4 regions of the Streptomyces sp. NPDC001108 genome follow, and region 2 is predicted to be linked to each of the others. Evidence: riboswitches for the same ligand, from Rfam matches in the RefSeq annotation. Region 2 holds a riboswitch; each other region holds the start of a gene.

Region 1 (7,451 bases), 310 kb from region 2:
CGTTGAGCCGGTCCTCGTGGAGGCCGCGGAGCTTGCCCGCCGACTCCTGGGCGGACCGCTTGCGGCGGCCCGCCAGGATCTTCGGCAGGCCACCATCCAACTCGGCCTTCTTTCCTGTGCGTTGACGTCGCGCCAGCTTCGTCCGGGTCTCCTCCAGTTCGCGCTTCTGGCGGCGCACGTCCGCCTCGGCGGCGCGCAGTGTCCGCCCGGCCGCCTCCTGCTCGGTGGCCACGGCCTCCTGGTACGCGGACCAGCCGCCGCCGTACCAGTTCACCGAACCGGCGCGCAGCTCGGCGATGCGGTCCACGCGCTCCAGCAGTTCACGGTCGTGGCTGACCACGATCAGCACGCCCGAGTGCCAGGAGTCGACGGCTTCGTACAGCCGCCGGCGGGCGAACAGGTCCAGGTTGTTGGTGGGTTCGTCCAGGAGGAGGACGTCGGGGCGTTCCAGCAGCAGCGCCGCGAGGCGCAGCAGCACGGTCTCCCCGCCGGACAACTCGCCCACGGTGCGGTCGAGTCCGATGTCGCCGAGGCCGAGCGAGCCCAGGGTCGCCAGGGCCCGTTCCTCCACGTCCCAGTCGTCGCCGATCGTCTCGAAGTGCTTCTCGTCGACGTCCCCGGACTCGATGGCGCGCAGCGCCTCGCGCCGTTCGGCGATGCCGAGCGCGTGGTCCACCCGCAGGGTGGTGTCGAGGGTGATGTTCTGCGGCAGGTGGGCGAGGCTGCCGCCGATGGTCACCGTGCCCGCGGACGGGCGCAGTTCGCCGGTGAGCAGCCGCATCAGGGTGGACTTGCCCGCGCCGTTGTTGCCGACGAGCCCGATCCGGCCGCGGCCGACGCTCAGCGAGAGCCCGTCGAAGACCGTGGTGCCGTCCGGCCACCGGAAGGTCAGTGCCGAGCAGGTGAGGGAGGCGCTGGGGGCGGTGGGTGTCGCCATGGATTTCCTCGCAGTCGTGATCGCAATGAAGGGGGGATTCGTATGCGAGCACCACGCGGCGACCGAGCAGCGGAGAAGGATGCGGCTGTCCTGGAAACGAGGGACGGCTCATGCATCGAGGTCGCATCCACGCGGCGGCCACGGGCAGTGCGGAAACACTGCGACGACGTGACAGTCATACGGCGAGAGCCGTACGGCGTGGTGTTCGCGGACCTCAGATGCGCAACGTCCACCTCTATCGGAGACAACAGGACACGGAAACCATAGCGGCAGAGGGGAGTGGTTGGCAATGCTCGCCGGTCCGGCGGGGCGGAGCCCGGAACGCCGCTTCCCTCTCCCCGTGGTGCGAGTCACATTCCGCCCCCGACCGCCGTGCCGCATGCCGCGGATCCCTTTGCCCGCAAGGGTCGTCACCGGGTCGGTGTGAGGTGGATTACCGGAAATGAAATGACTTGATCTTGTTGGGCGATTACATGCGGAAAAAGGGTCTTGTCCCCTTCGGATTCTCTCGTCTACGGTCTCCGTCAATCCGGACGGAACGCCGAATCCTGCCGCTGTCCGGAGCATTCCGACCACTCGTGTACGGCAGGAGCGGGGAACCCAGGTACATCGCCGGTCCGGACATCCGGACGGCTCGGGGTGAAGCCGCGTCGACGCGCGGCCGGGCAGCTCCAGCCCGAACCCGACAGCTCACCTCGCAGGCGACGGAGAGGAACCACCATGTCCTTCACCGGTACGCGCCACCGTCGCGCCGCCACCTCGCTGACCAGGGGATTCATAGCCGTGGGTACGGGAGCGGCCGCCCTGCTCCTGCCGCTGCTCGGTGCCCAGGCCGCTTCGGCGGCGCCGGCCGCCGCGCCCGCCGCGCGGACCGCGGCGTACTCCGACGACCTGGACGGCTGGATCAAGGAGTCGCTGGCCGTCATGGCCGAGCACGGCATCCCCGGCAGCTACGAGGGGATCCACCGCAACGTCCTGCGCGAGTCCTCCGGCAACCCGCTCGCCGTCAACAACTGGGACTCCAACGCCGCCAAGGGGACCCCTTCCAAGGGCCTGCTCCAGATCATCGATCCGACGTTCCTCGCCTACCACGTGCCCGGCACGTCTACGGACAGCTTCGACCCCGTCGCCAACATCACCGCCGCGTGCAACTACGCCGCCGACCGGTACGGCTCCATCGACAACGTCAACGGGGCCTACTGAACCGTCACTCCGGGGCGGACCCGGCCGCCCGTTCCGGAGCCGCGCGGGGCGGAACGGGCACCGTGGCCGCCGCCCCGTTCCGTACCGCCTGCACGGCCGCGTCGTGCAGGCGGCGGCTGTCCTCCTCCGAACAGCACGCCACGGGGCTGCCCACCATGGTGAACCAGTCGATCGCCCCCGAATACTGCACCGTGATCTGGGCCGTGTCCTCGGCCCAGGTCGTGTGCACCGTCAGTTCCCCGGACAGGAGACCGACCTCCTCCGTCAGCACGCCGCCGTGCCCGGAGTACACACCACACGTAGTCCATGACGCCCAAGTCATGCATCCAGGCTGGCACCGGGGCGCCGAATGCGCGACCCATGGGCCCCGTGCCCGCGCCCGATGCCGACCGGGGGAAAAATTCCCGGGGTCCGGCCTTCGGTTCCCGCACCCCCCGATCCTTCGGCGTCCTCTGCTCAGTTAGCGCCAAATCGTCGAAACTGATCACAGGAACAACGAATTCCGAAGGTGAACACCTCTTGACCTGCGGAACACGTCGGGATTGCATAACGCGCTGGGAGCGACGAAACCACTCATCACGTCCTCGTCTGGAGGCGATACCGCTCCCGCGCTCAAACACCGCACTTTTTGATCGGAACCGCACGATGACCGACACGCTCAGCGCACCTCAGGCGCTCGCCCCGGCGACCGGCCCCACTCCCCAGAAGCTCAAGCGCTCCATCGGCGTCGTGGGCGGCACACTGCTCACGCTGTCCTGCGTGACCCCCGCCTCGACCCTCTTCGTGGTCGTGCCGGACCTCTTCTCCAGCCTCGGTACGTACACCGCCCTGACCATCGCCATCGGCTCGCTGCTCTGCATCGCGGTCGCCTTCTGCTATTCGGAACTGGGCACCCTCATCCCCAGCGCCGGCGGCGAGTACGCCATGGTGTCGACCATGGCCGGACGGCTCGCCGGATGGCTCGTCTTCGTGCTGTCGCTGCTCGTCGTGATGATCGTGCCCCCGGTGATCTCCATGGGGACGGCCGACTACCTGGCGCCCATCGTGCACATCCCGGCCCCCCTCGCGGGCGCCGGGGTCATGCTGCTGGCCACCCTCGCCGGCCTGCTGGACCTGCGCGCCAACGCATGGATCACCGGAATCTTCCTGGTCCTCGAAGTGATCGCGGCGGGTGTCGTCGCCGTGCTCGGCTTCGCCCACACCGAGCGCGGCGCGTCCTCGCTGGTGCACGGCACGGTCGCCTCGGCCGGCGGTTCCCACTCCACGGTCACCGCGATGATGGTCGTCTCCGGACTCGCCATCGCGCTCTTCATCACGCAGGGCTTCTCCACCGCGGTCTACCTCTCCGAGGAGCTGGAGAACCCGCGCCGCAACGTGGCCCGCACCGTGCTCGCCACCCTCGCCATCTCCACCGCCGTCATCCTGATCCCGGTCATCGCCATCACCATGGGCGCCCCGGACCTGGCGGCCCTGACCTCCGGCGACCTCGGCACCATGGTCACCGCCTGGTCCAACTCGGCGGTCGGCACCTTCGTCAGCCTCTGCGTCGCCCTCGCGATCATCAACGCGGGCATCGTCATGGTCATCCAGAACTCCCGGGTGCTCTTCGCCTCGGCCCGTGACAAGGCGTGGCCGGCACCGGTCAACAACGCCCTGTCCCGGCTCGGCCGGTTCGGCTCGCCGTGGGTCGCGACCCTCCTCGTCGGCGTCCCCGGCGCGGCGCTCTGCTTCGTCAACCTCGACACCCTGTACGGCGTCACCGGCGTCTCCGTCACCGCCATGTACCTGTTGGTCGCCGTCGCGGCCCTGCTCTGCCGCCGCGGCGCGCACCGCGAGGCGCAGGCCTGGCGGATGCCGCTCTGGCCCGCCGTCCCCGTACTGCTGATCGCCGTGCTGGCGTACATCCTGACCCAGCAGGAGGTCGAGTACCTTCTGTGGACCGGCGGCATCACCGCGGTCGCCACGCTCTACTGGGCGCTCTACCTGCGGCCCCGCCGCGAGACCCGCTGGCTGGTCAGCATCCCGGAGGACGCCCGGTCCTGACCCGGGGGCGCGTCCCGTGCGGTGTCCGGCCCGCCGGTGGAGATCCTCCACCGGCGGGCCGGCCCCGTCCGCGCCCGTCGCCCGACCGGGCGCAGCGCCGTCCCGGCGACGGGCGGACCCACCACCCCTTGCCCACAGTGGGACGAGGAAGGTCGTCGGAGCACGGGGAGCGGTGGCGCGATGGGTGTCGAACGGGTCGGAGTCGTCGTGCACCAGGGCCGCCCCGAGGCCGTCGCCGCCGCGGGCGTCGTACGCGACTGGTGCGCCCGCGAAGGGGTCCCCTGCACGGACATCGACGTGTGGCGGGGCGACGGGCACCGACGCGGCGGGCGCGAGGAGGCCGACGTCGCGGGGCACCCCGATCTGATCGTGACGCTCGGCGGCGACGGCACGTTCCTGCGCGGCGCCAGGATCGCCGCCAAGCACGACGGTGCCGTGCTCGGGATCGACCTGGGCCGCGTCGGCTTCCTCACCGAAGTACCGGCCCATGACGTGGTGCGCGCGCTCGACGCCGTCCACCGGGGCCGGGCGGAGTTCGAGGAGCGGATGACCCTGACCATGCGGGCCTCCCGGGTGCTCGAAGTGCCCCCGGACATCGATGCCCTGATGGGCTACGGGCGGCGCCCGATGCTGCCGCCGCCCCAGCCCGCCCCGGACGCGGAGGTCGCGGCGGAGGACTGGGGCGTGGCGCTGGACGTCACCGCCCTCAACGACGTCGTCGTGGAGAAGCTCGCCCGCGACCGCCAGGTGAGCCTCGGCGTCTACATCGGCGGCCGGCTCCTCGCCTCGTACTCGGCCGACGCCGTCGTCATGGCCACACCCACCGGCTCGACCGCATACAGTTTCGCCGCCGGCGGGCCGGTGGTCTCGCCCCGGATGGACGCGGTCCTCTTCACCCCCGTGGCGGCGCACATGACCTTCGACCGCACCGTGGTCGCCGCCCCCGACGAACCGATCGCCGTACGGGTCCTGCCGCACTCCGGACAGGCCGCGGTGACCATCGACGGCCAGCTGCGCGGCGTACTGGACGCCGGGGACTGGGTCGGCGTCTACGCGGCACCGCGCCGCCTGCGGATCGTCCGGCTCGGCCCGCACGACTTCTACGGGCGGCTGCGCACCCGGATGCGCCTCACGGACGCGCCCGCCACGGCCGCGGACGGCGAGAGCGCGCCGCTCTTCCGCCACGGCGGCCCGGTCCCGCACGACCTCGCCCACCTCCACCTCGCCCCGTGAGCCACCTGGCCCGACGACCCCTGCCACCGGGCCGGCCGACGCCGATATAGTCGGCCGCCGCGGGAGGGCGGCCCCGGGGCAGGAACGGCGCGTCGCGCTCCGGACCCTCGTCGATGCCCACTGCCCCGTCCGCTCGCCACCCACGGAAGGGGCCACGCGATGCCGGCCGTCCTCGTCCTGCTGCTCTCCGGTACCTGGCTGCTGTCCGGGGCCCTGGTGACCGGGACCGATCCGCTGATCGTCGCCGTGGGCCGCACGGCGGTGTGCTGCGCGGTGCTCACCGCCGTCGCCGCCTCGCGCGCGGACGGCCGGGCCGATCTGCGCAGGGCCGCCGCCCGGCCGGGCACCGTATGGCTGCTGGGCCTGCTCGGCTTCGCCGGATACGCGGCGGGCACCCTTCTGGCCATCTCCCGGATCGGTACCTCGCTGGCCAACGTCGTCGTCGCACTGCTGCCGTGCGCCACGGTGGCGGTCGGCGCGCTGTTCTTCGGCGAACGCTCCGGGGCACGTCGGGCGACCGGAGCGGTGCTCGCCTGCGCGGCCGCCGTCGGGTACGCGGCGCTCGGCGCCGGGACGGGCGACGCGGACGCGCTCGGACTGCTCCTGGTCACCGCGGCGACCGTGGCCTTCGCGGTGTACGGCTTCCTCTACCGGAGGCGGATGCCGGGGATGGCGCCGCTCACCGTGCTGCCCGTCCTGCTCGCGGCCGCCACCTGCCTGCTGCTGCCGATGGCCCTGCCCGCGCTGGTCTCGCACCCGCCCACACCCGCCGCGATCGGCGGCATCGTGCTCCTGGGCGGGGCCGTGTACGCCCCCGCCTACCTCGTGCAGCACCGGCTCATCCTGCTGCGCGGGCCGGTCTTCACGGCGGCCGTGCAACTGGCCGTCCCGTTCACGGTGCGGCTCGGTGACTGGGCCCTGGGCACCGGGACCGCGCCCTCCGCCGCGGAACTGCTGCTGCTCGCGGTCTGCTGCGGCGGCGTCGCGCTCGTCACCGTGGAACCCGGTCGGCGGCGGCTCGCCGGCGCGGAGGCGGAATGACGGCGGGCCGAGGAGCCGGCCCGTCGCCGGACGACCCTCCGTCCGGCGGCGGGCCGGGTACGCCCCGACTCAGAAGGTGACGTCCGAGCAGGCGTAGAACGCGTTGCCGGTGTCGGCGATCGTCCAGACGCCGAGGATCAGGTGCTTGCCCGACTTCTGCGGCAGCACTCCGGAGTGGGTCACGGTGGATCCGGGCAGACGTCCGCCGAAGGGCACGGTCAGGAACGGCTGGGGATCCAGGTCGGCCCTGGTCAGCGGCTTGGTGGGGTCGTAGCCGTCCTTGGTGATGTAGTACCGGAAGTCGGTCGTGGCGTGCCGCGCCTCGATCTGCCAGCGGAACGTGTAGCTCTGCCCCGCGGTGACCTTCGTGGCGGGCCAGTTGCCGCCGCGCGGGTCGTCGAGCTCGGAGAACCGGCCGATGCCGCCGGCGCAGATGGTGCCGTCGACCGGCCCGCGGGCGGGGAAGCCCTTGGGCCCTTCGACGCTCGGCGGCTCCCACTGGACCTGGCCGCAGTTGCGTACGGTGCCGAGGCCGCAGAGCTGCTGACGGCTGATGGGGGCGTCGGTGTAGCCGTGCGCCTGGGCGCTGCCGGTCGTGGCGAGCAAGGAAGCTCCGGCGATTCCGAGACCCAGGACGAATGAAGTGATCTTTCTGCGCATGCTTCGCTCCTGAGGGAGGTGTGGGGGCGCTGCGAGACGAGTGAGGGGAGTGGCATCCCACCCTCACTAGGTCTAGACCAACTCCGAGACTAGTCAGAGGCGTTGGTCATGTCCATACCATTGGCGCCCGATCGCGCGAGGGGGTCCGTGTGGTGCTGGAGTTCTCCCGCCCGGCGGATGTCAAGGACCTCGAACAGGTCATCGTCGATCGGATCTGGACACGCGGACGAGTGGCGCCACCGGCTGCCGGCGGGTCGAGCGGTGCCCCATCGCGGTTCTCGTCCTCGTCCGGCCTTTCCGCATCCGGGAGTTGGCGAATCCCTGCCGACAACTC
Region 2 (7,451 bases):
CTCTACCCGCTGTACGTGCGCCCGCTGACCGGTCTGGGACGGCTCGGCACCGACGAGGGGGCGGCGGACGCGGCCTGGGACCAGCAGCGGCTGCGGCTCTACCGGGCGGGCCGCGACCACCTCCTGGCGCACGGCTACGAGCAGGTCTCGATGCGGATGTTCCGCCGCGCCGACGCCCCGCGTGCGGAGGGTCCGGACGACTACGCCTGCCAGACCGACGGCATGATCGGCCTGGGCTGCGGCGCCCGCTCGTACACCACGGCCCTGCACTACTCCTTCGACTACGCGGTGGAGATGCGGGAGGTGCGGGCGATCATCGACGGCTACACCGCCACCGAGGACTTCTCCCGCGCCGAGGTCGGGCGGTACGTGGACGGGGACGAGGCGCGCCGCCGCCATCTCCTGCAGTCGGTGCTCCAGGCCGAGGGGCTGGCCCTGGCCGAGTACGAGGAGCGGTTCGGCACCTCGCCCGGCGCGGACTTCCCCGAGGAGCTCGCCGTGTTCGAGGCGCGCGGCTGGCTGGACGCCTCGGCCGGGGCGTCGGGGCTGCTGCGTCTGTCCCCCGAGGGCCTGGCCCACTCCGACGCCCTGGGCCCGGAGCTCTTCTCACCCGCCGTGCGCGCCGCGATGGCCGCGTACGAGCTGAAGTGAGCGCGTCGATGGAGCTGACGATCCTGTACCGGGGCCCGCTGGCCTCGTGCGACTACGACTGCCCGTACTGCCCGTTCGCCAAGCGGCGCGACAGCCGGGAGCAGTTGCGGGCCGACCGGGCGGCGCTGGAGCGGTTCACGGCGTGGGTGGCGGAGCAGACCGGCGACCGGATCTCGGTGCTGTTCACGCCGTGGGGCGAGGGCCTGGTCCGCTCCTGGTACCGCCGGGCACTGGTGGAGCTGGCGGGGCTGCCGCACGTGGCCCGGGTGGCGATCCAGACCAATCTGAGCAGCCGTACGGGCTGGCTGGCCGAGGCCGGAGCGGCGGGGCGGGAGAAGATCGCCCTGTGGTGCACGTACCACCCGGGGCAGACGCCGTACGAGCGGTTCCTCGCCAAGTGCGGGGAGCTCGACGCGCTCGGGATCCGGCACAGCGTCGGGATCGTCGGGCTGGACGCCCACCTGGAGGAGGCGCGGCGGCTGCGGGCCGCGCTGCCCGAGGAGGTCTATCTCTGGGTGAACGCGGCGGAGGGCCACCGCTACACCGACGCGGAGGCGGACCGCTGGACGGCGATCGATCCGCTCTTCCCGTACAGCCGTGATCCGCACCGCTCGGCCGGGCTGCCGTGCCGGACCGGTGAGTCGGTGATCTCGGTGGACGGGGAGGGCACCGTGCGGCGCTGCCATTTCGTCCCGGCGCCGCTCGGCAATCTCTACGACGGGAGCTACCGGCGGGCGCTGCGGCCGCGCGCCTGCCCGCTGGCGGTCTGCGACTGCCACATCGGCTATGTGCACCTGGAGACGCTGCCGCTGTACGACGTCTTCGCGGGCGGTGTGCTGGAGCGGATACCCGCCTCTCCGCGGCTGCCCGGCGGGCGTGGCTGAGCTTCGGCCACGTCCGCCGGGCGGCGGCGGTGCGTCGGGAGCAAGTCCGCGGGGCTACAGCGGCAGCAGGTCGGGGCGCTTGGCCTCGACGTGGTCGCCCGACGACTCGCCGCGCAGCCGCCGCCCGATCCACGGCACCAGGTGCTCGCGCGCCCAGTGGATGTCGTCGCGCCGGACCTCCAGGGTGCCGCGCTGGGCCTGCGGGGGCCATTCCTGGTCGGGGTCGGCCGGTACCTCGATGCCGAGGACCTGGGCGGCGCGCAGCGCGACCCTGGTGTGCCCCTCCGGCGACAGGTGGAGCCGGTCGTCGTCCCAGGCGCGCCGGTCCTGGACGGACCGCAGCGACCACAGGTCCAGCACCGGGCAGTCGTAGCGGTCGGCGATGGCCCGCACATGGGCGGTGTACGTCGCGACCTTGCCACGGAGATGGCGCAGGACCGGGATGCCCCGGGTGTCGAAGCCGGTGGTGACCATGACCGTGCCGACCGCGCCGGTGAGTTCGGCGACGGCGCGCTCGAAGCGTTCGGCCACGTCGTCGGGGTCGGTGCCCGGCCGGATGATGTCGTTGCCTCCCGCGCAGAAGCTCACCAGGTCGGGGGCGAGCTCCTTGGCACGCGGCACCTGCTCCTCGACGATCTGGTCGAGGAGACGTCCGCGTACGGCGAGATTGGCGTATCGGAATTCCGGGTGTGCGGGTCCTTCGGCGTCGTGTGCCGTATCGGGGTCCGGGAGTTGGTCCGCGAGAAGTACCGCGAACCGGTCCGCCCAGCCGACGAATGTTCCGTCCGGGCCGGGGTCACCGACTCCCTCGGTGAAGCTGTCGCCGATCGCCGCGTACGACCCGATGACGCCCTGTCGGTTGTTGACGCCACGCTGCATTTTTCTCGAATCGTCTGCCACAAGCGCTTATCCTGCACCGTCGAATGTGACCTACGCGACCGTAATAAGGGGTTGACGGGTGGTGACATAGGCCACCCGGTCAGTTTTTGGCAAAGGGGGAATAGGCGGAAGGGGCGGTGCGCCACCGCGCACCGCCCCTTCCTTCGTCCTGCTCCGGGTCACGCTCAGACGTAGATGCCGTGCGAGGCCAGGTAGGCGATCGGGTCGATGTCCGAACCGTACTCGGGACCGGTGCGGACCTCGAAGTGGAGGTGCGGGCCGGTGACGTTGCCGGTGGCGCCCGAGAGGCCGACCTGCTGGCCGGCGCTCACGGACTGGCCCGCCGAGACGGAGAGGGAGGACAGGTGGCCGTACTGCGAGTAGTGGCCGTCGACGTGCTTGACGACGACCTGGTTGCCGTAGGCACCGCCCCAGCCGGCGGTGACGACGGTGCCGGAGGTGATGGCCTTGACGCCGGTGCCGGTGGAGACGGGGAAGTCGATGCCGGTGTGGCTGCCGCTGGACCAGTTGGAGCCGGAGGCCCGGTAATTGGTGGTGTGGCTGCCGGGGACCGGGTGGACGTAGCCGGAGCCGGTGTTCTCGGTGGCCGGGGCCTCCTTGGTGGCCGGGGCGGGGGCCGGGGCCTCCTTGGCGGCCGGGGCCGCCGGGGCGGGCTGCTCGGCGGCCGGGGCGGCCTTCGACGGCGTGGCCGCACCGGTGGGAGCGGTCGTACCGACGGCGGCGGCGAGGGTCAGCTTCATCCCGGGGAGGATCAGGCTGGGGTTCTTGCCGACGACCTCGCGGTTGTCCTGGTACAGCTTCTGCCAGCCGCCCGCGACGTGGTGCTCGGCCGCGATCTTCGACAGGTAGTCGCCGGGGACGACGGAGTACGTGGTGGGCGCGGACTGCGGGGCGGCCTTCGGCGCGGTGTGCGCGACGGGGGCCTGCTCCGGCGCGGCGGCCTGGTCGGCGGCGTGGGCGCCGGTGGCACCGAGCAGCGGCAGTGCGATGACGGCGCCACCGGTGCTGACCGCGGCGAAACCGCGAGCGATGGGGCCGATCTTGGGACGGCGGTGCTTACCCGTGATGGGCATGGCGTCTTTCCTCTCCGGCGCCTGCGAGGTGAGCTGTCGGGTTCGGGCTGGAGATGCCCGGCCGCACGGTGTGCGACTTCACCCCGAGCCGTCCGGATCTCTCCGGCCGGCGGCCTACCTGGTTCCCCCGCTCCTGCCACGCGATAAGTGGATGTGAATTCCGGTCGGCGGCAGGATTGGGCGGGCCGTCCGGAATGCGGTGACCGTAAGCGAGTCGGGACGGCGAAAACAAGCACCGGGTTCCCCGCCGGTATTCCTTTTCGGGAATTCGGTAGGGAATTCCGGTCACCCTCCGTGGATTACGGATCTTGTTGTTCCGCGCGGCGAACGGAATTCCCGTCCCGCCCGCCGCCACACACCGTCACGAATATGATCCCGCTCACGGGGCGCCGACCATCCCCCTTATAAGCGGGAGATGTTCGTAAAAAGTGCGCATTACGGACACGGCGGGGCGGTCAGTCCCGTCGCAGGCGCAGCACCTGCGCGTCGAGATCGCCCCGGAGGCCGGTGTGCAGCCCCCGGTGGAGCAGGACCGATCCGTGGTGGACCGCCCCGGTGTCCCGGCAGGTGTACGTGGCCGCGGGGTCGAGCCCGCGCAGCCGCAGGGCCGGCGGGCGCTCCCCGTACCGCTGGGCCTCCAGCCACATCAGCACCACGGTCTCCTCGCCGTGTACGTACTGGACGGCGCTGAGTCCGCCGCGCGGTTCGCGCAGCCGGTACAGCGCGCCCTGCTGCACCACGGGGCGGATCTCCTTGTAGAGATCCACCCAGCCACGCGCCTCGGCCAGCTCCTCCTCGCTCCATTCGGCGAGGTTCCCACCGATGCCGAGCACTCCGGCCATGGCGCTCACGAACCGGAAACGCAGCGAACTGACCCTGCCGTTGAGCTGCCGGTTCGGGCTGTCGGTGACCCAGGCGGCCATCACCCGGGCCGGGTGGAGGTGGCTGAACCCCTCCTGGATGGCGAGCCGGTCGAGCGGATCGGTGTTGTCGGAGGTCCACACCTGGTCGGTGCGGGAGAGGATGCCCAGGTCGATCCGGCCGCCGCCGCCCGAGCAGGACTCGAAGGCGACGTGGGGGTGCGCGGCCCTGAGCCGGTCGATCAGCGCGTACAGAGCGTCCACATGAGCGGTCCAGATCCGCTGCGGGTACTCCTCGCCGGGCCAGCCGGGGTCGGTGAAACAGCGGTTGAAGTCCCATTTCACGTAGTCGACGGGGGTGCCGGAGAGCAGTGCGTCGAGCTGCTCCCAGAGGTGCTCCCGGACATCGGGCCGGGCCAGATTGAGCACCAGCTGGTTGCGGTACTCGGTGCGGGTCCGGCCGGGGACGTGCTGGACCCAGTCGGGGTGCGCCCGGTAGAGGTCGCTGTCGGGGTTGACCATCTCCGGTTCGACCCAGATACCGAACCGCATGCCGAGTGCGTGCACCTCGTCGGCGAGCGGCTTCAGCCCGCCGGGGAACCGGTCCGGGTTCGGGGTCCAGTCGCCGAGCCCGGCCCGGTCGCTGGTCCGCCGCCCGAACCAGGCGTCGTCCACCACGAACAGCTCGACCCCCATGTCCGCGGCGCGCCGGGCCAGGGTCCGCTGCTGGTCCAGCGAGATGTCGAAGCCGGTCGCCTCCCAGGAGTTGTAGAGCACCGGCCGAAGGGTTCCGGCGTCCGGGATCACGTGGGCGAGCTGCCAGGCGTGCCAGGCCCGGCTGGCCCCGCCGAAACCCTGATCGCTCCAGAGCCCGGCGAAGACGGGCGTGGTGTAGGACTCCCCCGGGGCGAGCCGGAGCAGTCCGGACTCGTCGTGCCCCGCGCCGCCGGTGATCTGTACGAGGCCGTCGGGCAGCCGCTGCACGCAGATCCGCCAGGAGCCGGACCAGCCGAGCGCACAGCCGTAGACCTCGCCGCTCTCCTCGGTCGCCGCGCCGTCGGCGTCCAGCGCGGCCCACGGCAGGTACTGGTGGCCGGTGTGGCCGCGTCTGCTGGAGATGACGCTCTCGCCGTGGAGCAGCTCCGCGCGTTCGATCCGGGTCTCGGCCGACCAGCGGCCGTGCAGCCGGCTGATCCGCCAGCCGTCCCGGGCGGGCAGCGACCAGGCGGCCGCGTCGGCGCGCAGCAGTTCCAGCGGCGGGCCGTCCGGGCCGGTGTGGGCGACGGTGGCCCAGCGCTCCACGACGTCGGAGTCGCCCCGCATCCGGTAGTGCAGGGTGAGGCCGAGCCGGTGCACGGCGTCGGTGAAGCCGATCCGCAGTTCGTCGCCGTCGGTCTCGGCACCCCGGAAGGTCCACTCGGTGCCGCGGACGAGCGGGGTGCGGACCGAGAGGGCGGGGCGGACGAACCGGGGGCCGCCCTCGACCGGGTACTCCTCGTGGCCGTCGAGGGGGGATTCGAAGCTCCGGTGGGGGAGGTCGGGTGCGGCCGCCAGGGCCTCGGCGGCGGCGAGGCCGATCCTCGGTCCCCAGTGCAGATGGAGCAGCTCGTCCCGTTCGGTCAGTGCCAGTGCGTAACCGCTGTTCTCGCCGGTGAGCAGCCAGGTGCGGCCGGTACGGCCCGTCTCGATCATCGCGCCCCCATTTTCCGACAGTTCCGCACATCATCGGCTGGCGGGAGGGTGCGGGCAACGGTGCCTCGGGGGACGCGTCGGCTGGGCGGGCCGCCGGGCGGACCCGGGTTCGCCCGGGTATCGACAGCCAGGGCCCGAGATGGTTGCCTGAGGAATCGATGCCGTAGGGTCGCGGCAGTCGTGCCGCCGACGACCACGACGGCGCCGGACATTCCTGGAGTAACCGTGACGCAGCAGCTGCCGCAGACACCGTCGACGGAGCCCGAACTGGCGGGTGTCCGGAACTTCCGCGACGTGGGCGGCCTGCCCACCGTGGACGGCCGGCGGGTGCGGTACGGGCGGCTCTTCCGCAGCGGTCACCTGGCGCACGCCACCGCCGAGGACGCCGCCTTCCTGGGCGGCCTGGGGCTGCACACGGTCTTCGACTTCCGCAACTCCGCCGACCGCCGCCTCGACGGCGCGGACGTGGAGCTGCCGGGCGTGCGGAACGTGAGCATCCCGCTCTCCGACCCGGCCGACGGCGCGGAGTTCTGGCGCATGGTCCGGGACGGCGACATGGACCAGCTGCGGTCCGTCCTCGGCGACGGCAAGGGGGTGGACCGGATGGTCGCCTCGTACCGTTCGATCATCCGGGAGCGCACCGCCGAGCACGGCCGGGTGCTGCACGCCCTGGCCGAGGACAGCGTGCCCGCGCTGATGCACTGCGCGGCGGGCAAGGACCGGGCGGGGCTGTCGATCGCGGTGTCGCTGCTGGCCGTCGGGGTCGAGCGCGAGGCCATCGAGGCCGACTACCTCAAGTCCAACGACGCGCACCGCCGCTACCGGATACGCCGCAGCGACACCTCGCCCGCCGGGATGTCGGCCGAGGTCATGGAGTTGCTGAACCCGCTCTTCGGCGCCCGCGCCGAGTATCTCGCCGCCGCCTTCGACACCATCGAGGAGACCTGGGGCTCCACGGAGCGGTACTTCTCCGAGGGTCTCGGCCTCGCCCCCGAGACCCGTGAGCGGCTGCGCGACCGGCTCCTCGACCGGGCGTGACCGGGGCCGTTCAGCCCTTGCCGGCCACCTCGAACAGCAGGTAGAGGAAGGCGGCGACGACGTGACCGGCGACGAGATAGGCGATGAGCCGGATCACGATGCCGCGCGGGAACCGGGACTCCTGGGCCTCGTAGTGCTTGCTGGAACCGAGCGGGTCGTAGTTCTCGGAATCGGACATGACGGTCCTCTCTGGCGACCGGGAACCGGTCTCAGTGGTGGATGCCGCCGCCGAGGCACAGCTCGGCGGCGGGGCTCTGCAGCAGGGTGTGGACGAAGAGGAGCTCGGCGCCCTCCCGGCCGGTGGCCGTGATCCGGTGCGGGGTGAGGGAGTCGAAGTGCGCGCTGTCGCCGGG
Region 3 (7,451 bases), on a different contig from region 2:
CCTGGGACCGGGTGGCCGAGTGCGAGAGCGGCGGTGCGTGGAGCGCCGACTTCGGCAACGGCTCCTACGGCGGCCTCCAGATCTCGCCGGAGGTCTGGAAGGCGTACGGCGGCGAGACCTACGCGGACCGCGCCGACCTCGCCAGCCGGGCGCAGCAGATCGCGGTGGCCGAGAAGGTCCTGGCGGACCAGGGGCCGAAGGCGTGGCCGAGCTGCGCCGTCATCTCCGGTCTGGCGACGGACGCCTCGCTGCCCGGCGTCGACCCCGGCGCCACTCCCTCCGGGGGCGAGCAGGACGACGCGTCGGACATCGTCACGCCGCCCCACACCGCCTGGGAGGGCGCGGACGCGGTGGACGGCTCCGACGGCTCGGCGGACAGCCCGTCCGGCGATTCCGGCAAGCGCAAGGGCGAGTCGAACGGGAAGTCGTCGAAGACGCCGTCCGCGGAGACCTCGCCCTCGGCCACCCCGTCCGGTTCCACCGGCGCGCCGTCGAAGCCCGCGCAGGACGGCTCCGCCTCGCCCGAGTCCTCCAGCGGCACGAACGGCCGCCACCGCGGCGCCCCGGCCGCCGACGAGAGCCGTGGCGCGGACGGCGGCCACCGCGAGTCCGGCCGGCACGCCTCGCGCGGCGGCGACGCGCGCGACACGGCCGGGCAGGCCGCCGACGGCACGTACTCCGTCCGGTCGGGGGACAACCTCTGGGCGATTGCTGATGCACAGAAGGTCCCCGGCGGCTGGCCCGCGCTCTACGAGGCGAACAAGGACGTCATCGGCTCCGACCCGGACCTCATCCTCCCCGGTCAGAGCCTCGATCTCGGTGTGAAGGCCGAGTAGGGGCGGCCGGTCGGCGGTCCGGAAACCGCCTAAAAACGCCTCAGAAACCGGGGCAGTTTAGGGACCTATGTCCACTTATGCGTAAGTGAGACATGGGTCTCTTTGCGTCTTCCGGCGTGTCGCGATCCGGAGGCTCGCTCACCCCGCTCCCACCTGCGGAAACGGCAATTCTTCAGATGCAAGTACGGGCTGATTGTCTGATGTGTCCATCTTTGAATGTAGGGCTTGCGTATGTTTACGGTCGGAATCGCTCGCACCGCGGGCCCCGTCGACCGTCACGCCGAATCCTGCCGTCGGTCGAAGGGAAAACAGACGCGTACAGCGCCGTAGGCAGGAGCGGGGGACCCAGGTAAGCCGCCGGGTCCGGACGTCGGGACGACGTATCGGATCAGGCTTGGGGTGAAGTCGCGTGCTAGGACGTGCGACCGGGCAACTCACTCGGCCCGAACCCGACAGCTCACCTCGTAGGCGTCGGTGAGGAGAAGTTCCATGCTGCTTTCCAGCAAGGGCAAGCGCCGCCGCCCGTCCAAGGCCGTCCGCATCGTCACGCTCGCCGGTGTCGCGGGTGCCGCCGTCGCCGTGCCGCTGATGGGCGCCACCAACGCCTCCGCCGCCTCCGTCGCCACCTGGGACGCCGTCGCCCAGTGCGAGTCCGGTGGCAACTGGTCCATCAACACCGGCAACGGCTACTACGGCGGCCTGCAGTTCTCGCAGTCGAGCTGGGCCGCCGCCGGCGGTACCCAGTACGCCCCGCGCGCCGACCTGGCCACCAAGGCCCAGCAGATCGCCACCGCCGAGCGCCTCCTCGCCCTCCAGGGCCCGGGTGCCTGGGCCTGCGCCGGCGCCGGCAACCTGACCAACGACGGTGTCGACCCGGGCGTCGACACCGGTTCGTCCTCGAACTCCTCCGCCAACTCGACCGCCGGCTCCGGCGCCTCCGAGCAGCAGAGCACCGCCCCGAAGAAGCAGGCGCAGCCGAAGCCGGCCGAGCGCACCGAGGCCCCCGCCGCTTCCCGTTCGGACCGTGGCCAGGCCCCGAGCGCCGAGTCGAAGAAGACCGTCACCACCCCGACCGGCGAGAAGGTCAAGAAGGGTGACGGCGAGTACAAGGTCGTCGAGGGCGACTCGCTGAGCGCGATCGCCGCCGAGCACGGCGTCAAGGGCGGCTGGCAGCGGCTGTTCGAGCTGAACAAGGACATCGTCGAGGACGCCGACCTGATCTACCCGGGTCAGCAGCTGCACCTGACGAAGTAGCACGGGACCCCGCGGCGCGGGCTCTCTCCTCCAGACCGCCCCGGTCCGGCGCGCATCCCCCCGTGCGCACCGGACCGGGGCGACGCCGTCCCCCCACCCGCTCCGCCGTCTTCGCCGCTCCCTCTGCTCGGGGGAGCGGGGATGCGTTCAACTGTTGTAGTTACCGACCGGTAAATTTTGGCCGGTATGCCCGGCAATGAGGTCTCTCGGGTCGTTTTTCGTCCCAGGGGTCGGGCGGTCGTGGGGGCGGGCGGGCCGGGCCGGTTAGGCTCTTGTCGCAAGGCCAAAGCGACCCTGCACCAACAGCGTCATATCCCAGAAGGAGATGCCACGTGCCGTCCATCGACGTCGTCGTAGCCCGGGAAATCCTCGACTCCCGCGGAAACCCCACGGTCGAGGTCGAGGTCGGCCTCGACGACGGCAGCACGGGCCGTGCTGCCGTTCCGTCCGGCGCCTCCACCGGTCAGTTCGAGGCCATCGAGCTCCGTGACGGCGACCCCAACCGCTACCAGGGCAAGGGCGTCGAGAAGGCCGTCCTCGCCGTGATCGAGCAGATCGGCCCGGAGCTCGTCGGCTACGACGCCACCGAGCAGCGCCTGATCGACCAGGCGATGTTCGACCTGGACGCCACGGAGAACAAGGGCTCGCTCGGCGCCAACGCCATCCTCGGCGTCTCGCTGGCCGTCGCCCACGCCGCCTCCGAGGCATCCGACCTGCCGCTCTTCCGCTACCTGGGCGGCCCGAACGCGCACCTGCTGCCCGTTCCGATGATGAACATCCTGAACGGCGGCTCGCACGCCGACTCCAACGTGGACATCCAGGAGTTCATGATCGCCCCGATCGGCGCGGAGTCCTTCTCCGAGGCCCTGCGCTGGGGCGCCGAGGTCTACCACACGCTGAAGAAGGTCCTGAAGACCAAGGGCCTGTCCACCGGCCTCGGCGACGAGGGCGGCTTCGCGCCGAACCTGGAGTCCAACCGCGCCGCCCTCGACCTCATCGTCGAGGCCATCAAGGAGGCCGGTTACGTCCCGGGCAAGGACATCGCGCTCGCGCTCGACGTCGCCGCGTCCGAGTTCTACAAGGACGGCACGTACGAGTTCGAGGGCAAGTCCCGCTCGGCCGCCGAGATGACCGAGTACTACGAGGAGCTCGTCTCCGCGTACCCGCTGGTCTCCATCGAGGACCCGCTGTTCGAGGACGACTGGGCCGGCTGGAAGGTCATCACCGACAGGCTCGGCGCCAAGGTGCAGATCGTCGGCGACGACCTCTTCGTCACCAACCCGGAGCGCCTGGCCCGCGGCATCGAGGAGGGCTCCGCCAACGCCCTGCTCGTCAAGGTCAACCAGATCGGTTCGCTGACCGAGACGCTGGACGCCGTCGAGCTGGCCCAGCGCAACGGCTTCAAGTGCATGATGTCGCACCGCTCCGGCGAGACCGAGGACGTCACCATCGCCGACCTCGCCGTCGCCGTGAACTGCGGCCAGATCAAGACCGGCGCCCCGGCCCGCTCGGACCGCGTCGCCAAGTACAACCAGCTGCTGCGCATCGAGGAGATCCTCGACGACGCGGCGGTGTACGCCGGCCGCTCCGCCTTCCCCCGGTTCCGCTCCGCGGACCAGTAGGCACAGCCGCTCCGCGGACCAGGAGGCACCGCCTGCAGGCACAGCCGCCCCGCGGAGCAGCGGAAACGCCTCGCGCGGAGCAGTGCGCGCCGCGAACGGCCCCGGCCTCCGTCCGTCCCCGCACTCGGTCCCGTACCGTGTGCGGGGACGGACGTGCGTAATGGGGAGGCGGAGAGATGGCCGCGAAGGACCGGGACCGGTTCTCCACCGCGACCCGGCTGCGACTGCTCGGCGAGCAGACCGCCGCCCGCGTCTACCGTTCGCAGAACCGCCGTCAGGCCCGCCGCTCGCGGCTCACCGGCCGGGCGGCCTTCCTGGCGCTCGTCGTCTGCTCCCTGGTGGTCGTGCTCGCGTATCCGATGCGCAGTTACGTCTCGCAGCAGGACGAGATCGCCGACCAGCGGCGCCTCGCGCAGAAGGCCAAGGAACGCACCGAGGAGCTGCGCGACGAGAAGGCGCGGCTCCAGGACGACGCCTACATCAGGCGGCTGGCCCGTACGCATCTGCATTACCTTCTTCCGGGGGAGACCGGCTACACGGTCGTCGACCCCGACGCGGTCAAGGAACGCCAGGGCCGGGCGGACGGCTCCGGCCGGCCCTGGCACTCCAACCTGTGGGACGGCGTCGACAGCGCCGACCGCGGCTGACCTTCCCGCCGCCCGTCCCCGTAGTACCGCATTTCGAGCAGACCCGATCAGAACCAAGGCAGGCATGGAAACCCCTCCTCCCCAGACCGAGTCCACCGCCCCCACCGAGGCGGACATCGCCGCGTTCCAGCAGCAGCTGGGCCGCCCGCCGCGCGGCCTGCGCGCCATCGCGCACCGCTGCCCCTGCGGCAACCCGGACGTGGTCGAGACGCAGCCCCGGCTGGAGGACGGCACCCCGTTCCCGACGACGTACTACCTGACGTGCCCCCGCGCCGCCTCCGCCATCGGCACGCTGGAGGCGAACGGGGTCATGAAGGAGATGACCGAGCGCCTCGCCACCGACCCCGAGCTGGCCGCCGCCTACCGGGCCGCCCACGAGGACTACATCGCCCGGCGCGACGCCATCGAGGTGCTGGAGGGCTTCCCGAGCGCGGGCGGCATGCCGGACCGGGTGAAGTGCCTGCACGTCCTGGTCGGCCACTCGCTGGCCGCTGGGCCGGGCGTCAACCCGCTGGGCGACGAGGCGATCGCGATGCTGCCGGAATGGTGGCGCAAGGGCCCGTGCGTCACGCCCTGCGCCCCGCAGGACGGCGCGCCGGACGAGGGCTGACGGCCCTTCCTCCGCGCCCCCACCCCGCTCCCCGTCCGCCGGAGGGGCCCGATCTCCCCAGGAGCAGCACCATGACCCGCGTGGCCGCCATCGACTGCGGTACCAACTCCATCCGCCTGCTCGTCGCCGACGCGGACCCGTCCACCGGTGAACTCGTCGAGCTGGACCGGCGGATGGAGATCGTCCGCCTCGGCCAGGACGTCGACCGCACCGGCCGGCTGGCCCCCGAGGCGCTGGAGCGCACGTTCGCGGCCTGCCGCCGGTACGCGGCGGTGATCGAGGAGTACGGGGCGGGCAAGCCCCGGTTCGTCGCCACCTCCGCCTCCCGGGACGCGGAGAACCGGGACGACTTCGTGCGTGGTGTGGTCGACATCCTCGGCGTCGAGCCCGAGGTGATCAGCGGCGACCAGGAGGCCGAGTTCTCCTTCACCGGCGCCACCCGGGAACTCGCGGGCCAGGAGCACCTTCCGACGCCGTACCTGGTGGTCGACATCGGCGGCGGCTCCACCGAGTTCGTCGTCGGCGACGACCGGGTGCGGGCCGCCCGCTCCGTGGACATCGGCTGCGTACGGATGACCGAGCGGCACCTGGTCCGCGACGGCGTCCTGACCGACCCGCCGGCCCCCGACCGGGTCGAGGCGGTCCGGGCCGACATCGGGGCCGCCCTCGACCTCGCGGCACAGAGCGTTCCGCTCACCGGGGCGGCCACCCTGGTCGGCCTGGCCGGCACGGTCACCACGGTCGCCGCCGTCGCCCTGGGCCTGGAGGAGTACGACTCGTCGGCGATCCACCACTCCCGGATCTCCGTCGACCAGGTCGAGGAGATCACCGCCCGGCTGCTCGGCTCGACCCACGCCGAGCGGGCCGCCCTCGGCGCGATGCACCCGGGCCGGGCCGACGTGATCGTCTCCGGCGCGCTCATCCTGCTCGCCGTGATGCGGCGCACCGGGGCCCGCGAGGTCGTGGTCAGCGAGCACGACATCCTCGACGGCATCGCCTGGTCGATCGCGTAACCCCGGACCGCCCGACGGTCCCGCCCCGGCCGTTCCTCCGCCCCTTCGAACACTCCGCTCGGGCGCGCCTTGGCCTGCACCTTTGAGCCCCTGAAGGGGGTGTGGGCGGTGGTTCGAAGGAGGTGGCGCGACAAAGTTCGTGAACTTCTTCACAAGGAATTGGGTCCACGGAAGGGCCGTTCGGCCTCTTGCGGGCCCCGGGAATCACTCTCGGGGGTGCCGCGCCCGCGGAACGGCGTGCTACGGAGCGTCCCCCAAGGGGGCGTCGAGGGGCGTGGTCCACCCGGTGGAAGGGGCCAAGGGCCAGCTCACAGGCGGTCAACAACGTTCGCGCCCGGCCCGTGGTTCCCCTGCGGTGCCATGACCTGGGTCACGTGGGCGGCGCAGTGTAGCAGAGGGGCGGCCATACCTTGTGAAGGGGCGCACTAACCCACCCCCGGAGAGGGGTGGATACTCGATGCCATGAGCACCACGGAGCGTCCCAGGATCCTCGTTGTAGGCGGTGGGTACGTAGGCCTGTACGCAGCTCGACGCATTCTCAAGAAGATGCGCTTCGGCGAGGCGACCGTCACGGTCGTCGACCCGCGTTCGTACATGACCTACCAGCCCTTCCTTCCCGAAGCTGCCGCCGGCAGCATCTCCCCTCGGCATGTCGTCGTCCCGCTGCGGCGCGTCCTGCCGAAGGCCGAGGTGCTCACCGGTCGCGTCACCACCATTGATCAGGACCGCAAGGTCGCCACGGTCGCGCCGCTCGTCGGCGAGGCCTACGAGCTGCCCTTCGACTACCTGGTCATCGCGATGGGCGCGGTCTCCCGTACCTTCCCGATCCCCGGCCTCGCCGAGCAGGGCATCGGCATGAAGGGCATCGAGGAGGCCATCGGCCTGCGCAACCACGTCCTGGAGCAGCTGGACAAGGCCGACTCCACGACCGACGAGGAGGTCCGCCGCAAGGCGTTGACCTTCGTCTTCGTGGGCGGTGGCTTCGCCGGTGCGGAGACCATCGGCGAGGTCGAGGACATGGCCCGCGACGCGGCCAAGTACTACACCAACGTGAAGCGCGAGGACATGCGCTTCATCCTGGTCGACGCCGCCGACAAGATCCTTCCCGAGGTCGGCCCGAAGCTGGGCACCTGGGGCCGTGAGCACCTGGAGTCCCGTGGCGTCGAGGTCTTCCTCTCGACCTCCATGGACTCCTGCGTCGACGGCCACGTCGTCCTGAAGAACGGGCTGGAGGTCGACTCCAACACCATCGTGTGGACGGCCGGTGTGAAGCCGAACCCGGCGCTGGCCCGCTTCGGCCTGCCGCTCGGTCCGCGCGGCCACGTGGACACCTCCGAGAAGCTCCAGGTGCAGGGCACCGACTACATCTGGGCCGCGGGCGACAACGCCCAGGTGCCGGACATGATCGGCCGCCGCGCCGGCAACCCGAACGCCTGGTGCCCGCCCAACGCCCAGCACGCGCTGCGGCA
Region 4 (7,451 bases), on a different contig from region 2:
CGCGGCCCGCGTCGGGAGGGGTACTCCATCGGTGAGGCGACGACGGCACTCGCGCTGTTCTCACACGAAGCCGACCCCGACCTCGCCCACCGCACGCTTGACGACCAGGGGCGGCAGGAGATCTGGCGGAATCCGTCCGGCCATGCGTTTCGCACGCTGTTCAACAACCACACCCAAGCGACCGGCGTCCGCATCGCCATCACGTACCGACGGTCGATCCTCGGTGTCCTGGAACAGATGCTCCGGACCCGGTCGACCCATCACTGGCACCTGCTGGAGGACGCCCCCGACCTGATGGTCTGGGCGGTCGCCCGCCAACTGCCGTTCGACCGACTGCACTGCGACCAGCGTGATCCTGCGGCACCGGCGTGGGAGGGGATCCTCGACACAGAGGTGCCCGCGCTGACACGACGAACCGCCGAGCTTCTCGTCCGCGCGTACGAGAAGCTCCGGCCGAAGGGCGTCCACAAGAAGGCCGAGGTGCGTGAACTCCCGTACTGGCACAAGCTGCTCGAAGTCGCGGGCATGAACCACCGGCGCGAAAGCTCCCCGTTGGTTCCGGAAAACCCCTGATCTCCGGAGCTGACGGGCCGCGCTGGTGAGGTCTCGGTCGGCGGGCCCAGCGACTCGGAGGACCGACGGACGGAAAAACCGGTGGCACCCGTACGGGGGGAACGGGTGCCACCGGAGTTGGGGAGGCTCGTGGGCCTCGGGGTGGGGTCAGCGGGTGAGGGTGGCGACGCCGGCCTGGGCGAACTTCTCGTCGAGGTCGCCGGAGGGGGCTCCGGCGACGCCGATGGCGGCGATCGGGGCGCCCTTGGCGGTGACCGGGGCACCGCCGGCGAGGAAGAGGGTGCCCGGGATGTCCTTCAGGGTGGGGGCGTTGGCCAGGCGCTTGGCGAGCTCGGAGGTGGGGGCGTTCCAGGAGACGGCGGTGTACGCCTTCTTCACCGCCGACTCGTACGCCTGCGGGCCCGCACCGTCGCCGCGCAGGGTGAGGATCGTGTTCCCGTTGCGGTCGACGACGGCGACCGAGACCCGCTGGTTCTCCTTTTTCGCCGCGTCCAGCGTCGCCTGCGCGGCCTTCGTCGCCGCCTCCAGCGTCAGGTGCGTGCTCTGCTGGAGGTTGCGGTTCTTGGTGTCGGTCTTGACGGCGGCGGCCGGGGCGGAGGCACTGGCGGAGGCGGCCCCGACCGTACCGGCGACGACGGCGGCGGCGACACCGGTCAGGACACGGGCGCGCAGCGACAGCTTCTTCATGGTGAACGACTCCTCGGATTCGGCCAGGGGGTTCGGGGGGTTCCATGTTCCCGCTCTGACATCCATCCTCAAGCCGTGTCCCGCCCGTACCCGTCGGCCTGCGGGCTTCCTTCCCGGCCCTCGACGGACGACGGGCGGGTCCACCGATCGGTTGATGCGCTCCCGCGCAGGGCCCCGATCGGTTGATGCGCCCCCGCGTACGCCCGTAGAGGTGCGCGCGTGAGCGCTCAGGCCAGGAGCTTCGTCTTCGCGCGCTGGTACTCCTCGTCCGTGAGCGCGCCCCGGTCCCTGAGTTCGGAGAGCTTCGCCAGGTCGTCGGCGTGGCTGCCCCGGGTGCCGGTTCCGCCCGTGCCCGCGTCGGGGGAGTTGGCGGCGTCGCGGACGTACGACCTGAAGGCGCGCTCGCGGTCCTGCGCGTCCTTGATGTCGTGCTCGGCCATGGCAGGACCCCGGAAGATCAAGTACAGCAGTACGCCGAGGAACGGCAGGATCAGAACGATGATCAGCCAGCCGGCCTTGGCCCAGCCGCCGAGTTCGTGGCTGCGGAAGATGTCCGTAATGATCTTGAACAGCAGGAACAGCCACATGACCCAGAGGAAGAACACCAGCATGGTCCAGAAGAGGTTGAGCATGGGGTAGTCGTCCACGGATCTCTCCTCGGTCGACGCGCGCGTTCCGCACGGTGACGAACAGGGGTAAATAAGTCATATCACCGCATATCTGGGCTCGCCTGTTGTCCGTCGACGGCCGGGTCGGTGGACCGGGGTGGTCAAAAGGGCGTCGGGGATGGCGTAGAGTTGGGTTTACCGACGCGGGGTGGAGCAGCTCGGTAGCTCGCTGGGCTCATAACCCAGAGGTCGCAGGTTCAAATCCTGTCCCCGCTACTGAAGAATCGGGCCCGGTACGCATACAGCGTGCCGGGCCCGATTCATTTTCTCCCGGGCCTGAGCGGGTACCTCCTTCGGTCGACGCGGAGTCGCCGCCCGTTCCCGCTCCGGTGAGGCTGGGGGACGGGGCGCGGCGCCGTCCGCGGCCGCGTGTGTACCGGGCAGGAGACCACAGGTGTGGAAGTGGGAGAAGGGGCGCGGTCGGCCCGCCGGGGGTGACACCCGCGGCCGGAGTTTCGTCCGTACGCTGCCCGCGCTGATGATCCTCGGCGGACTGCTCTTCGACGGCCTCACCCCGCAGACCTTCACCGCCATTCCGTTCTTCGTGGCCGCGCCGCTGATCGCCGCCCCGTTCTTCTCGCTGACCAGCACCATCCGGACCGCCGTCGCCTCGATGCTGGCGGTCATCCTGTTGCGCCTCTACAGCAGTACGTTGCCGGAGGTCGTGCCGCTGATCGAGCTGCTCACCCTGGCCACCGTCTCGGTCCTCGCGGTCGTGATCAACGGAGTGGTGCGGCGGAGCAACGAACAACTGGCCTCCGCGCGGTTCATCGCCGAGACGGCCATGCGCGCGGTGGTGCCCCAGCCGGCCGCCCGGATCGCGGGCCTCCAGGTCGCGGCGCGGTACGAGGCGGCGCAGGCGGACGAGTACGTCGGCGGCGACCTGTTCGCCGTGGCGGACACCCCGCACGGGGTGCGGATGGTGGTCGGGGACGTACGCGGCAAGGGGCTCGGGGCCGTGGAGACGGTCGCGGTGGTCATCGGGGCGTTCCGCGAGGCGGCCGAGCAGGAGCCCTCGCTGGCGGACGTGGCGGGCCGACTGGAGCGGGCGTTGTCCCGGGAGGAGGCACGGCGGGGCGGGCTCGACGTGCTCGAAGGCTTCATCACCGCCGTACTGGCCGAGATCCCGGCCGGGCTGTCCCGGGTGCGGGTCGTCAACCGGGGGCACCCCGAGCCGATCCTGCTCCACCCGGACGGGGCGCTGGAGGTGCTGCGGCCCTCGGTGCCCGCGCTGCCGCTCGGCATGGGGCTGGGGGCGTGGTCGGAGCGGACGGACGAATGGGAGCTGCCGGACGGGACGACGCTGCTCCTCTACACGGACGGCCTCTCCGAGGCGCGGAACGCCGAGGGGGTCTTCTACGACCCGGCGGCCCGGCTGCGCGGGCGGATCTTTCCGGGGCCGGAGGAGCTGCTCTCGGCGCTGACCGACGACGTACGCCTGCACACCGGCGGCGAGACGACCGACGACATGGCGCTGCTCGCGGTGGTACGTCCCGCGCGGGGGCAGCCGGACCGGCGCCGGACCGTGCGGATCGTGGGCGTGGAGCAGGATCGAACGGGCGGGGAGCAGAGTTGAACGGGCGGGGCCGGGGCGAGCGGGCGGGGAACGGGACTGGACGGGCGCGGGGCGGGACTTGACGGGCGCGGGGCGACTGGGTCGAACCGCCGCGAGGCGATGCCACCGTGCGTAATCGAAGGACGCCGCTCCGCATAACATTTGACACAACGTCAGAATTGAGTCGGCCGCTGAGTGGCGGTCAAGTGGGCCTGTTGGTCTGGCTATGTCCAGTAAAGTCCAGGCCAAAGACGTGAACGATCAGTGGGAACAGCTTGGAATGCGGCCCCAGTGTCTATTAACGTTCGATAACGCAGCGCGGTCGTCCCAGCCGTCATCAATGGCGGCGCCGTGCGCGAGCGCCGAATTCCGCAAGGGAACCGGGGAACCACCACCATGGGGTGAATCGGACACCTGTGTCTCGTGAGAGACGGAGGTGCCCGTAGGAGACCTTCCTGCTCCGAACCCGTCAGCTAACCCGGTAGGCGAGAAGGAAGGAAAGGAGTGCGCCCCCGTGGCGTCCAACAAGCCTGCCCCAGAAGCCCCTTCACGGTTCCAGGGCGATCACGGCGATTACGGCACCGGCTACGGCGTTGCCGACTACGGCTACGGCACCGGCCTCGACGCCGACCGCACCGCTGAGTTCACCACCGACTTCCGTTCCGACGCCGGCGACGGCGAGGCCGAGCGCGGCTGGAGCGAGTGGAACCCCACGGAGGAGACGGTCCGCCCGGTGCGCGGCCGGCACCGTGTCGCCAAGCAGCGCACGGGGCTCGCCCGCAGCTCCACGGTCCTGGGCGTCGGCGTGATAGCGGCGGTCGGCGCGGGCGGCATGGCCACCGCGCAGGGCAAGCCCCCGGTCTCCATCTCGGTGCCGGACGCGATCACGAACAACCTCCCGGACGCCAAGTCCCTGCCCGGTGTGGGCGCCCTGTTCTCCGACGGGTCCGAGACCGACGGAGCGGACCAGGCCGTCACCGCCCCGCTCACCACCGCCGGCATCACCACCGCCGAGGCCGAGCAGGGTGCCACGGACGCCGGTGAGGCGCTGCGCGCCCGCATTCTCCAGCAGGCCGAGCAGCAGCAGGACGCGGCCGCCGCCGAGGCGAAGGCGGCCGAGGAGAAGGCCGCCGCCGAGAAGGCAGCCGCCGAGGCGAAGAAGCAGCAGGACGCGGCCGAGGCCAAGGTCGCCGCCGAGAAGAAGAAGGCGGAGGAAGAGGCCAAGAAGAAGGCGGAGGCCCTGCGGCTGGCCAAGCTCGCCGCCAGCTACTCCCTCCCGACCTTCTCGTACACGATCACCTCGACCTACGGCCAGGCCGGGTCGATGTGGTCCTCCGGCCACCACACCGGCCTCGACTTCGCCGCCCCGACCGGCACCCCGATCAAGGCCGTCCACAGCGGCACGATCAAGTCGGCCGGTCTGGCCGGTTCGTACGGGTACCGCACCGTGCTGGAGCTGGACGACGGTACGGAGATCTGGTTCTGCCACCAGTCGTCGATCGGTGTCAGCGTGGGCCAGAAGGTCACCACCGGCGAGACCATTGGCCGGGTCGGTGCGACCGGCAACGTGACCGGCCCCCACCTCCACCTGGAGGTCCACACCCCCGACGGTTCGGGCATCGACCCGATGGCCTGGTTCCAGAGCAAGGGCCTCAACCCCTGATCCGTCCTCCGGGCACCGCTCCCCGGGCCGGTTCCTCCGGTGCCGGGGCCGGTCCGTCCGGCCCATGAACCCCGGCAGCCCCGACGCTCTCCCCCCGACGTCAGGGCTGCCGGTCCTTTTCCCGCTCCCGACCCCGTCCGCGGGCGACCCCGTCCGCTGCCGACCCCGTCCGCGGGCGTCCGTTCGGGGGACGGGAACGGGAACGGTCCGGCGCGAACGGAATAGCGGGCCCGCCGGGGTTCGTTGATCCACTCATGACTTCTCTTCGCCCGCTGGGCTCCTCCGGTCTCCAGGTCTTCCCGCTCGCACTCGGTGGCAACGTGTTCGGCTGGACGGCCGACGAGGCACAGTCCTTCGCCGTGCTGGACGCGTACACCGCGGCCGGGGGCAACTTCGTCGACACCGCGGACGGCTACTCCGCCTGGGTTCCGGGCAACAAGGGCGGGGAGTCGGAGACGGTCATCGGGAAGTGGCTCGCCTCCCGCTCCGACCGCGACGACCTCGTCATCGCCACCAAGGTCTCCACCCACCCCGACTACAAGGGGCTCGCCCCGGCCAACATCAAGGCCGCCGCCGAGGCGTCGCTGCGCCGGCTCGGCACCGACCGCATCGACCTCTACTACACGCACTTCGACGACGAGTCCGTGCCGGTCGAGGAGATCATCACCGCCCTGGACGAGCTGGTGAAGGAGGGCAAGGTCCGGGAGATCGCCGCCTCCAACATCAGCCCCGAGCGGCTCCGGGCCTCGCTGGACTTCTCCGAGCGCGAGGGCCTGGCCCGCTACGTCGCCCTCCAGCCGCACTACAACCTGGTCTCCCGCGACACCTACGAGGGCGCGCTCCAGGACACCGCCGCCCACGCCGGGCTGGCCGCCGTCCCGTACTTCGCCCTCGCCTCGGGCTTCCTGACCGGCAAGTACCGTCCGGGCGCCGAGGTGGAGAGCGCGCGGGGCGGGAGCGTGGCGCAGTACCGCGACTCGGAGCGGGGACAGAAGGTGCTGGCCGCGCTGGACAAGGTGGCCGAGGCGCACGACGCGCAGATCGCGACCGTCGCGCTGGCCTGGCTGGCCTCGCGACCGACCGTGGCCGCGCCGATCGCCTCGGCCCGTACGGTCGAGCAGCTGCCCGCGCTGGTGGCCGTCGCCGACCTCGAGCTGACCGAGCAGGAGCTGGCCGAGCTCACCGACGCGTCCGCCTGATCCGAGGAGCGGGCCGCGCGGCCCCGGCCGCCCCTACGGGCGCGGGGCCGGATGCGGTGCTGGGTACGGATACGGGCCGTACGCCGGGTGGGGCGCCTGCGCCGGCTGCGGGTAGGCGACGGGCCGGGCGTACGGCGCGTACGGGTACGCGTACGGACTGCCGGGCCGGAACGGCTGCGCGTTCTGGCCGGTCCGGGCGTACGGGTTCTGCTGAGCATGGTGCGTGGGGTGCGCGTGCGTCGGGAGCGGATGCTGTTGCCCAGGGTGCGGGAACGGCTGCTGCTCCTGGGCGTAGGGGAACGGCGGCATGCGGTGCGGGCGCAGCCGCCCCGTCACCTGCGCCGCGTACGTGAGCGCCGGGACGGCCACCTCCCGGCGCTCCCAGAGAAGGCGCAGCAGCTCCAGCTCGCGCTCGGCGAAGTCCGGGCCCGCCTCTCCCCGGCGGGCCCGGAGCCGCAGCGCGGCCAGCCTGGTCGCGAAGGACTCGTACTCCACGACGGCGACCGCGGCCGCCTTCCCCCGGGCCTTCGCCGCCGCCTTGTCGCCGGCCGCTACGGCGTACCGGTGACGGGCCATGTCGCGGGCGATGCCCCGGGCCCGCATCGAGGAGAGCGCGAGCGGCTCCACGGGGGTCAGCCAGCCGGCCGCCGCGTAGACGGGCAGCTCGGCGCAGAGCGTACGGAGCCTGCGGTAGCGCGACCAGATCGCCAGCCACGTCACCAGGCCGAAGACCGGGACCATGAACACCCCGTACACCGCGTAGAAACCCAGCGGGCTCAGGACCGCCGAACCGTTCCACAGCGCGTGCATGCCCATCGCGAGGACGAGCCCGAGCAGCGGCAGCAGGACGCGGCGGAGCTTCTGGTGGCGCAGGCTCGCCGCGGCGAGCCCGAAACCTATGCCGGTCAGTGACGTGAAGAGCGGGTGCGCGAACGGCGACATCACCGCCCGCACGAAGAACGTCGCGGCCGTCATCGCCGGGACGCCCGCATGACCGATCTCCTGGTCCTCACCGAAGGCGTTGCCCAGGTACAGGATGTTCTCGGTGAAGGCGAAGCCGCTCGCGGTGAGCCCGGCTATCGCGATGCCGTCGACGACGCCGGTGA

The links. A riboswitch is a leader RNA that binds a small molecule or an ion and turns the genes downstream of it on or off. The one in region 2 is predicted to bind cyclic di-AMP.
Region 1: linked by a shared signal. The riboswitch ahead of ACWC97_RS00815 (transglycosylase SLT domain-containing protein) and the one ahead of ACWC97_RS02210 (M23 family metallopeptidase) in region 2 are both predicted to bind cyclic di-AMP.
Region 3: linked by a shared signal. The riboswitch ahead of ACWC97_RS30175 (transglycosylase family protein) and the one ahead of ACWC97_RS02210 (M23 family metallopeptidase) in region 2 are both predicted to bind cyclic di-AMP.
Region 4: linked by a shared signal. The riboswitch ahead of ACWC97_RS29320 (M23 family metallopeptidase) and the one ahead of ACWC97_RS02210 (M23 family metallopeptidase) in region 2 are both predicted to bind cyclic di-AMP.

Annotation. Positions count from the first base shown of each region.
Region 1 covers NZ_JBSFKL010000001.1:187,591-195,041, reverse strand. Annotated here, with positions in the region: gene ACWC97_RS00820 (ABC-F family ATP-binding cassette domain-containing protein) at 1-937, opposite strand, end outside; cyclic di-AMP (ydaO/yuaA leader) riboswitch at 1,467-1,656, shown strand; gene ACWC97_RS00815 (transglycosylase SLT domain-containing protein) at 1,658-2,140, shown strand; gene ACWC97_RS00810 (hypothetical protein) at 2,145-2,462, opposite strand; gene ACWC97_RS00805 (APC family permease) at 2,786-4,183, shown strand; gene ACWC97_RS00800 (NAD(+)/NADH kinase) at 4,364-5,416, shown strand; gene ACWC97_RS00795 (DMT family transporter) at 5,576-6,457, shown strand; gene ACWC97_RS00790 (lytic polysaccharide monooxygenase auxiliary activity family 9 protein) at 6,527-7,117, opposite strand.
Region 2 covers NZ_JBSFKL010000001.1:501,115-508,565, forward strand. Annotated here, with positions in the region: gene ACWC97_RS02195 (STM4012 family radical SAM protein) at 1-651, shown strand, start outside; gene ACWC97_RS02200 (STM4011 family radical SAM protein) at 660-1,535, shown strand; gene ACWC97_RS02205 (SGNH/GDSL hydrolase family protein) at 1,590-2,435, opposite strand; gene ACWC97_RS02210 (M23 family metallopeptidase) at 2,600-3,508, opposite strand; cyclic di-AMP (ydaO/yuaA leader) riboswitch at 3,512-3,668, opposite strand; gene ACWC97_RS02215 (alpha-galactosidase) at 3,964-6,060, opposite strand; gene ACWC97_RS02220 (tyrosine-protein phosphatase) at 6,286-7,098, shown strand; gene ACWC97_RS02225 (DUF6126 family protein) at 7,109-7,276, opposite strand; gene ACWC97_RS02230 (helix-turn-helix domain-containing protein) at 7,308-7,451, opposite strand, start outside.
Region 3 covers NZ_JBSFKL010000019.1:84,121-91,571, reverse strand. Annotated here, with positions in the region: gene ACWC97_RS30180 (transglycosylase family protein) at 1-836, shown strand, start outside; cyclic di-AMP (ydaO/yuaA leader) riboswitch at 1,149-1,322, shown strand; gene ACWC97_RS30175 (transglycosylase family protein) at 1,326-2,090, shown strand; gene eno (phosphopyruvate hydratase) at 2,423-3,712, shown strand; gene ACWC97_RS30165 (FtsB family cell division protein) at 3,889-4,359, shown strand; gene ACWC97_RS30160 (DUF501 domain-containing protein) at 4,424-4,969, shown strand; gene ACWC97_RS30155 (Ppx/GppA phosphatase family protein) at 5,041-5,982, shown strand; gene ACWC97_RS30150 (NAD(P)/FAD-dependent oxidoreductase) at 6,445-7,451, shown strand, end outside.
Region 4 covers NZ_JBSFKL010000017.1:110,429-117,879, forward strand. Annotated here, with positions in the region: gene ACWC97_RS29295 (hypothetical protein) at 1-573, shown strand, start outside; gene ACWC97_RS29300 (GlcG/HbpS family heme-binding protein) at 721-1,260, opposite strand; gene ACWC97_RS29305 (SHOCT domain-containing protein) at 1,488-1,907, opposite strand; tRNA gene ACWC97_RS29310 (tRNA-Met) at 2,071-2,144, shown strand; gene ACWC97_RS29315 (PP2C family protein-serine/threonine phosphatase) at 2,323-3,504, shown strand; cyclic di-AMP (ydaO/yuaA leader) riboswitch at 3,834-3,986, shown strand; gene ACWC97_RS29320 (M23 family metallopeptidase) at 3,998-5,146, shown strand; gene ACWC97_RS29325 (aldo/keto reductase) at 5,401-6,345, shown strand; gene ACWC97_RS29330 (PrsW family intramembrane metalloprotease) at 6,379-7,451, opposite strand, start outside.